One region of the Lysinibacillus sp. FSL M8-0355 genome, then DNA from elsewhere that is predicted to be linked to it. Evidence: riboswitches for the same ligand, from Rfam matches in the RefSeq annotation. Region 1 holds a riboswitch; each other region holds the start of a gene.
What was found. Region 1 has a riboswitch for thiamine pyrophosphate ahead of thiW (energy coupling factor transporter S component ThiW). Riboswitches for the same ligand answer to the same signal wherever they lie in the genome.
Positions count from the first base shown of each region.

Region 1 (3,179 bases):
AGACGCTTATTTCACAAATGTTGCCAAGCTATAATGATGTTGCCTATGATGTGAGATTAGAAGCTGATGGCTCCTTTATGATTACAGACCCTACAAATGAAGCCGCATTTTTAGACATTGTAGCGGTTAATGAAGCAGGGGAGGAGTTAGAAACTCAGTTAGAAACCATTTCAGCCTCCCAAGTTCGAGCTGTTGTACAGGCCGAACCTGGATTGATTTTCTTCCGTATAGCGGATGAGCAGCAGGCCATTTATCAGGCAGGCCTAAGTGTTCCTTATAGTGCTGAGTATGAACTGCTCCCTGTTAATGAAAAACTGGTTGAAGAGTTAACAAATCAAACAGGGGGAGCCGTTTTAAAAGAACCACAAGATGTGTTCCGTGACTTTACAACCAAAGGAGCGGATCGACAAAACATTGCCACATGGCTTCTTTTAGCAAGTATGCTTCTATTCTTTATGGATATTACCATAAGACGTTTTGGGTGGAGTTTCCTAACAAAAACGAATAAAAAAGAGCAGCCAATTGAGGAGAAACCTGTACAAGCAGAAGACACGAACGTAGCCCAGCTATTAAAGGGTATGAAAAAACGATCATAATAGAGTGAAGGCAGTGCAAAATCATTCCATTTTGCACTGCTTTTTTAAATGCTTTGAGGTTTTAAAAAATGGTGGTTTCCGCTAGGAAAGGGGTGCAAAGGTGATTGACACAGTGCAGCCTTCGAAAAGTGCTTCTCGGGGGAGAGAGACGCTCATAAAGAAACGAACCCCGCTCAAAGACTAGAAAAGAAATCTTCTCGCACATCTTAAAGGATTTCCAAAATCAAAAAGCACTCAGCACCACTCAATAAAGCGAAGAATTAAAACTCTTTACTAGTACCGATTTTCGCAAAGTGCTAGCTACCATAACACCTAAGATGGCCCCGATGGTACTTGATGTTAAAAAGGCTGGCATGAAGAATAATGCGGCTACGGATGTCTCCATAAGCAATTTTGCATAGGGTACGGCAATAAGTGAAGCTAAAATACCAGTGCCAAAAACTTCGCCGAATCCTGCTAGCCATGATTTTCTACTGTATTTGTAGGCAAGGGCCGCACACAATGCTCCAATGACGCTACCAGGAATCGCTAAAAGAGAGCCTGTACCAGTAAAGATACGAATGATGGCTGTCACAAAGGCAACTAGAACTGTTGGCACGGGTCCTAGTATAATAGCTCCTATTACGTTAACAGCATGCTGAACGGGGTAGGCGCGTGCGATGCCTGTTGGTATGGATACAAAGGTAGATCCTGCTACAGCAATCGCTACTAATAAAGCCATGATTGTCATTTTACGAATTGACATAAGGTTCACTCCTCTTGAATAAAATCATGAGGGAAATTAAAAGGCCGCTTCCTTTAAACAATAGGAAGCGGCCTTGCATAGACAATGACAATAGCAAGTAGCGCCACTTCCCTCCGCTAGTATGAACTAGATCAGGTTCAAAGGGTCCGTACATCATCATATACGTCTCAGCCTTTTAAAGGCTCCCCCAGTGGTAAATATCATTCAATTTTATTAACCAACATTAATGTAACATAATGTTAAAAATAGTCAATGATTTTTCTGACTATTTCGTATCAGGATGCATTAGATGAGGTGCTTTTTTCAATGTCCAGATGAGTGCAAGGAAGAAGCAGGCTAATAATATGATAGATCCGAAAATATATGGACTGTTCATATTCCAGTCAAATAGTAAACCTGCTAAGGCTGGTCCAATCATATTGCCAAGGCTCATGTAAGCATTATTCAAGCCCGCAGCAAACCCTTGTTCTTTCTCTGCAAGCTTTGAAATTAGTGTATTTACAGCAGGACGAATTAGTGTTGTTGCTGTAGAGAAAATAGTTGCTACAACTAATATAAGAGCGAAGCCAGATACAAACAATATTAAGAAAATAGCAACAGATGCAATAAATAAATTGACTAACACAACTTTCATTTCACCAAAGCGATTAAAAAGTGGTGTAATCACAAACATTTGTACAACTACCCCAAAAGCACCACCGACAACTAAAATAATCGCAATATCTACGGGTGTGTAATTAAACTTTTCTGTCACAAATAATGACAAGGTTGTTTGGAAGTTGGCAATTCCGAACGAGAACACGAGCATGATAATGAGCATAACGAAATAAGGCATATGTATGGAACGAGCCATTTGCTTCGCCAGATTTTCTTGCTTTTGCTTGTCATGTGAAGTGTTTGGTTTAGTAGATGGTAATAAAAAATAAGATAAAACAGATGCAAGTATGGCAGCAACTCCTGCCGTGAAAAATGGAAAATGTAAACTAACCTTTGCTAAGAAACCACCTATTCCTGGCCCTATCATAAAGCCCAGTGACATAGCAGCACCCAACATACTCATACCTTTTCCACGTTCCTCGTAGGTAGTAACGTCAGCTACAAATGCCATAATAGGAGGTGCAACAAATGCGGAACCTAGACCGCCTAAAAAGCGTGCTAAAAATAGCATCCAGACGTCTGTGGCTAGGCCAAAACCGATTTGTGCAAGACCTGTCACAATAAGACCGAAAATAATTAAATTTTTCCGACCATACTGATCCGAAAGATTCCCAGCAATTGGAGAAAATACGAATTGAGCTAAGGCGAACGTTGCAATTAGCATACCTAGAACTTGTCCTGCTGCACCAAAAATTTTTAAATACTCTGGCATGACAGGAATAATAATTCCAATACTCCCCATTGCGATAAACATATTAAACATTAAAATATATAAAGCCGCCTTATTGGACTTCTGCTGGGTCATCGAATGAACCCCCTTTTTATAATCAAATATACTAAAGTCTATCATAAGATATCCTATCATCATATCGGTTGAAAGTCTGAAATGAAACATACCTGCTAGTGCAGCAATACCAATCCACGATGTAGAAAACAATAAACAGACAATAGGTGAAGTGCTGCCAAAAGCAGGAAGATAATAGAGAAAGATCTATCGACAAAATAAAAATTCATCGATAGACCTTTATATGCTTTAACGAATACTCATTTTAAATTCTAAAAACAATTCATTATATTTCCCTAAATAGTCTGGTCCTAAATTTTTGTAAACTTCTAATGTATCGCGTTGTTCTTCAGAAGGATAGTAGCGTTCATCAGAAACAACTTCTTCATCCATTAAG
Region 1 covers NZ_JBBPAI010000001.1:915,040-918,218, forward strand. Annotated here, with positions in the region: gene MKY46_RS04255 (VWA domain-containing protein) at 1-596, shown strand, start outside; gene thiW (energy coupling factor transporter S component ThiW) at 841-1,341, opposite strand; TPP riboswitch at 1,433-1,540, opposite strand; gene MKY46_RS04265 (MFS transporter) at 1,607-2,803, opposite strand; gene MKY46_RS04270 (ABC transporter substrate-binding protein) at 3,032-3,179, opposite strand, start outside.

Region 2 (3,179 bases), 2.6 Mb from region 1:
TCGTAGCTAGTGGTAGTAAAGATGAGCGTAACGCCTCAATAGCTTCTTGCTGTAATAAGCTTTCTCCACCTTTTGCAATCATCACGGGATCCACAATTAGTGGTATGTTTAATTCACCGATCATGCGTGCGATGGCTTGGATAATACCAGAGGAATAAAGCATGCCTGTTTTCATTGCAGCAATCGGAAAATCTTCGACTAACGCTTGAAATTGTTTTTCCACAAACGAAATGTCAATGGGGAAAACACCTGTCACGCCTGTTGTATTTTGTGCAGTTAAAGCTGTAATAACGGAAGTGCCGAACACCTCTAATTCCTGAAATGTTTTTAAATCAGCCTGTATACCAGCACCGCCACCACTATCTGATCCAGCAATCGTCGTTACAATATGCATGATGCTTCACCATCCTTTGATAAACGATGTATAGCATTAAGCAAAGCTATTTGAAAATCACCGATATCTGCAGTGAATGCAGAAGCTAGTACTGCTGCCTTTTTATAGTAAGTGAGTGTTTCTGCTAATTGGTTGTATGGCTTGTTACCTGCGACATAGGCAGCACCACAAAGCGCACTAAGTAAACAGCCAGTACCAGTGACCTCTGTCATTTGTGGGTGGCCACCAGCTATCCACTGGCTATGCTCACCATTTGTTATAAGATCACGTTCACCTGTTACAATAACGATACAATTATATCGTTGTGCCACTAGTAATGCTTCCGTCTCCAGTGACATGGAGCCATGACCACTATCTACACCTTTCTGTTGCCAATCTACATTGGCTATAGCCGCAAGCTCACCGATATTACAGCGAATTACGGCAAATTGTATGTTTTCAAGTAAGTATTGAACGGTTTCCTTGCGATAAGTTGTAGCCCCTGCCCCAACTGGATCTAATATAACTGGAATGCCAAGTGCATTAGCTTTTTTTCCTGCTAACAGCATGGCGTTTTTGGTGCGAGTATTGAGTGTCCCGATATTAATTAATAATGCTTGTGCCATTGCTACCATTTCCTCAACCTCTTGGCTATCGTCAGCCATAACGGGCGAAGCACCTAATGCTAATAAACCATTTGCTTGGAAATTTGCCACCACATAGTTTGTGATGCAATGAATAAGTGGTTGCTGTTGACGAATTGTTTGAAATATCATTTTAATTTTAGTCCTCCTTTGTGGATGGACGTAAGCATGCAAAAAGGCTCTTTTTATGTGAAAATACACGAAAAAGAGCCTTTCATCTGAAAAAATCGATGTCTGTTGCTCCCTACGTCAGTATTAACTAACAGGTTCAAAGGGTCAGGTTTTACCTTCTCAACTCTTTCGAGTCCCCCTGCAATTTTGCTTTTAGTTGACCAAAATGTACCATACTTTTCATTGGTATTCAATAGCTAGTTTTCCTATCGACAAAACGTGACTGATGCCATATAGCTAGGTATGATAGTTGTCATGACTTTACCTAAATTAAGCGCAAACCATTGAAAATACTGAAAAAGGAGTTTTATAATGTGTCATAGCAAAAGGGGGCATTTGCCATGAAAAGACAAGATTTAGTTGCACCAGAATGGTATAACATAACAGAGGAAATTGAAAAATATGCTCAGGATGCAACGAAAAATGCTTTAATTATTTATGAAGAAAATCAAGCTGTACAATTTATTACATATGCACATTTGATGGAAAAAGCGAATCAAGCAGCACATGTTTTCACCTTACAAGGTTTAACGAAGGGTGATGTGATTTTAGTGATGGTACCACGCTCAGTGGAAGCATATATTGTTTATATTGCAGCATTAAAAGCAGGTTTAACCATCATTCCAAGCTCAGAAATGTTAAGAACAAAAGATATTGAGTATCGCATTCATCACGCCAATGCTAAAGGGGTTGTTGCCTATGAGCCCTATATTGAACAATTTGATGAAGTTGGAAATTTACAGGGCATACAGCAATTTGTCATAGGGAAAGCACATGAGCCTTGGCAGCCTTTACTAGAAAAAATGCACCATCAACCTACAACTTACATAAATCCGACTCCGACAAAAAGTACTGATAATGCATTTTTAGCCTATACAAGCGGCACAACAGGTAACCCGAAGGCAGCGGTACATACACACAGCTGGGGCTATGCTCATTTACGAACAACAGCACCACATTGGTTAGGTGTACAAGAAAATGATATTGTTTGGGCAACAGCAGCACCTGGATGGCAAAAATGGATATGGAGTCCCTTTCTCGCTACATTAGGCAGTGGTGCTACTGCATTTGTTTACAAAGGTAAATTTGATGCGGCTTCCTATTTGGCAATGCTTGAAAAATTCAAAATCAATGTATTATGCTGTACACCAACTGAATATCGTTTTATGGCATCACTTGAAAATTTACACGCATATGATTTACATGCAATTCGCCAAGCTGTATCAGCAGGTGAACCGTTAAATAGTGAGGTTATCAACGTATTTTCAGAAACATTCCATTTACAAGTGCGAGATGGCTATGGTCAAACGGAAAATACATTACTTGTTGGTACAATGGTAGGGATGGAGGCGCGAGTTGGCTCAATGGGAAAACCTACTCCTGGCAACACCGTTAATATTATTAACGATTTCGGCAATCCTGTTGCAGTGGGAGAGGTGGGTGATATTGCTGTTCATCGTGAAACACCAGCTCTCTTTAAAAAATATTTAAATGATCCTGAACGTACAAATTTACAATTCCGTGGTGATTGGTATATAACAGGAGATCGTGCCTACAAAGATGAAGATGGCTACTTTTGGTTTGAGGGTCGAGGAGATGATGTCATTATCTCCTCGGGTTATACAATTGGTCCCTTTGAAGTAGAGGATGCTTTGATGAAGCATCCAACTGTGAAAGAAGCTGCTGTCATTGCCAGTCCAGATAAAGTTCGAGGAAATATTGTAAAGGCATTTATTGTTCTTCGTAATGGTGAAATTGGTGATGAAACACTTATTCAAACACTTCAAAGTCATGTGAAATCATTGACTGCCCCATATAAATATCCACGTGCTATTGAATTTGTCGAAGAGCTACCCAAAACATCCTCTGGAAAAATTCGACGAGTTGAATTACGACAACAAGAAACAAAGCAATGCCATTCATCATCATTTCCTAGGAAATAATGTCGAAAATCAAAGTTCATGCAAAGGTATGGACTTTGATTTTTTTTA
Region 2 covers NZ_JBBPAI010000001.1:3,530,472-3,533,650, reverse strand. Annotated here, with positions in the region: gene thiD (bifunctional hydroxymethylpyrimidine kinase/phosphomethylpyrimidine kinase) at 1-394, opposite strand, end outside; gene thiM (hydroxyethylthiazole kinase) at 382-1,149, opposite strand; TPP riboswitch at 1,242-1,339, opposite strand; gene mbcS (acyl-CoA synthetase MbcS) at 1,530-3,131, shown strand.
Region 2: another riboswitch for thiamine pyrophosphate. It lies ahead of thiM (hydroxyethylthiazole kinase); the one in region 1 lies ahead of thiW (energy coupling factor transporter S component ThiW).

Region 3 (3,179 bases), 1.6 Mb from region 1:
TTTTCAAGTAAGCGAATACTGCTAAACAACAGTAAGCTTAATAAAACAATCGCAAAAATGGCTACGAATACACGATCAGTGCGGAACGAGGACTGTGCTAAGGTCATATAAACGCCTATTCCTTTTTTTGCACCAAGCCACTCCGCAATAACAGCGCCCATCACACTATACGTCGCAGCAATTTTTACACCTGAAAAAATCGTTGGGTATGCATGAGGCCATTCAAGCTTCCAAAAAGTTTGCGCCTTTGTAGCACCAACCATGGCAAAATAATGCTTTAATTCAGGTGCTGTTTGCCGAAATCCGTCCATTGCCGCAATAACAATGGGGAAAAAGCACACGAGGCAAATAATGATGAGCTTTGGTAATAAACCAAAGCCAAACCAAATAATGAGCAATGGTGCTAAGACAAGAATAGGGATATTTTGCGACATAATTAAAATCGGATAAAACAACTCCCGAATAAATGTAAATCGATGCAAGACAATCGCCACCATTAATCCACAGGCAATGCCAATGGCAAGTCCTAATAAAGCTAATTGCATCGTAGCCCAAGCATGTGGTAAAAAGGTTTGATAGGCTTTAAAAGCTTCCAACAAAATACTACTTGGTGCAGGTAATAACCAATGAGGAACTTCAGCCACATGCACAATGAGCTCCCACACGAATAAGAGGAAGGCGATAAAAATAATCGTCCTTCCCTTTTGCAAAGCTTGTTTCATTACTGGTATTTCTCCGTTAATGTATCCATTGTTATACCAGTTGGCTGATATAATATTTTCACTTGTGTAATGACATTGATAGCACCAAGCTCAATCATCTTGTCATTCATTTTTTCAATGATTTGCAGCAACATTGACAGCTCACCTTCCATCGTCGTTTCCAACGGATGTACCTCATATTTCACACCAGCAGCATCTATCACAGCAATCGCCGCATCGACATACGGTATAACATCCTCAAATTTCTCTGTTTTTGGAATGATTTGAACACTGATTAATGAATTCGCCATCTTATTTGGTCTCCTTTTTAGGTAAGAAATCGTTTGTAAAGGCTTGTTTCGCATTAAATTCGCCCTCTAACACGTTGTTGCTAGACATCCATTTTGCATAGTTTTCCCATACAGAAAGCTTTTGCTCTCCCCATTGCTTGGCATCATCCTGATATTTATCGGCTAGCCATTCCTGACTTTTATGCACTAACGCTTGATCTAAATCGGGAGCCGCTTCTATTAAAATATCAGCCGCCTCACTTGGATGCGCTATGGCGTATTCATAGCCCTTCGATGCAGCCGCCACAAACGCTTTAACTAGGTCAGGATTGTCCTGGATCATTTTTTCATTTGTAGCTAGAACAGGTGTATAATAGTCCAGCTGATCACTATAATCTGTTAAGTACAGCATATTAATCTTTTCACCCCGTAGCTCAGCTTCAATACCTGTCCACGCGTAATAAATCCAAGCAAAATCAATATCCTTTTGCATCATCGTGAAAAAATCTAAATCTCCTGCATTGACGATATCTAGTTTATGAATGTCTGCCTTTTCTGTTTGCATCAATGATTGTAAGACAGCTTGCTCTAGTGGAGCCCCCCAACCGCCATAGGTTTTACCTTCGAAATCCTTTGGTGATGTAATACCTTTTGATGCAATAGAAGCAAAGCCAGATGTATTATGTTGAATAATAGCGGCAATGGAGACAAGAGGCACATCTTGCACACGAGCCTGTGTAATCCCTTCCTGATAGCTCACACCAAACTCTGCCTTGCCAGAAGCAACAAGCTGATCGGCTCCTGCCTCCCCAGGCATAATAATGTCAACATCTAAGCCCTGCTCCTCAAAATAACCGAGTTTTTTTGCGACATACAGCCCTGTATGATTTGTATTTGGTGTCCAATCTAAGACCACTGATACTTTTTTCAGCTGATCAGTAGCCTGCTTGTCCTCCTTGTCACTACAGCCCACTAACGTTAAAAGTGCAGCCACTAGAATAAATAACCATTTTTTCATGCGAAGTCCTCCTAGTTGATAATGTGAAAGTGTTCATGATTGAATGTTGTCACCAGAAAGAAAGCGTATGCGTTTGGCAAGATATTGCTTGAAAACATAAAAAAACGCCTAGGATTCCTCCCAGACGTATTGCAATCAATCTTCAAAACTTTGCTTTTTTGAATAGATGTTCCCTACGCTGGTACGAGCCAAATCAGGTTCAAAGGGTCAGCGTCTATCGGACACAATCTCAGCTAGCAACTACTAGCCCCCCTACATTCTTGTGCTATGAACTTTTCGTTGATTATTATACCCATAGTTACGCTAAAATGACAAGATGCTATTTTTGACTAACGACTGCTCTCGTAAAAAAACCCAGCACTCCTAAGAGACTGGGCTTATCATTAGCTTAGTTTCTGTTCTTTTTTAGCCGTTAAAACATGGGAAATAGCCCCATCTGTTGCAATATCCACTTTAAACGAACCGTTGGAATGGCGATCAGCACGCGTCAATGTTTGGACATCAATGAGCTCTTGTACACCTTTTTCCGTTTCAATCACTATTTGCTCCTCATTCGTTGCTTGAATAACTGCCACAATACGGTGAGGATTTGCTTTTAATTCTGTTAATACTTTTAGACCACGTTTTGCACGACTTGCCACTTCAACTTCTGCAACATTCATTTTCTTCACGGCTCCACGCTGTGTGACGATTACCACATATTGTGTAGCATCAGGCTGTAGCACATTGACACCGACTAAGGCTTCTCCATCCTTTAACGTGATGCCTTTGACACCGCCTGTTTTCACTCCTGTAACTGGCAATTCCTCCAGTGGGAAACGAATCGCATAGGCTGTATCCGTTGTTAACATCAGTTCCACATCATCTGTCACAAACGATGCATAGATCATCGCATCGCCCGCTTTGACATTCATTGTTTTTATTGGCTTCGAATAACGCGTCACCGCATAATCTGCCAGTGGGGAGCGTTTAATTTGACCATCTTTTGTAGCTGTTAAAATATACGTATTTGGCTGTTCGAATGTTTCAAAGCCATACACTGCAATAATAGACTCATCTTCCCCTGTTGGCACAATACTTGAAATATGCTGTCCAAGATCCTTCCAGCGAATATCAGGTAGCTCATGAACAGGCTGGTAAATATAATTGCCTCGATTTGTGAACAGTAAC
Region 3 covers NZ_JBBPAI010000001.1:2,514,255-2,517,433, forward strand. Annotated here, with positions in the region: gene MKY46_RS12330 (ABC transporter permease) at 1-722, opposite strand, end outside; gene MKY46_RS12335 (thiamine-binding protein) at 722-1,012, opposite strand; gene MKY46_RS12340 (ABC transporter substrate-binding protein) at 1,014-2,009, opposite strand; TPP riboswitch at 2,163-2,273, opposite strand; gene parC (DNA topoisomerase IV subunit A) at 2,393-3,179, opposite strand, start outside.
Region 3: another riboswitch for thiamine pyrophosphate. It lies ahead of MKY46_RS12340 (ABC transporter substrate-binding protein); the one in region 1 lies ahead of thiW (energy coupling factor transporter S component ThiW).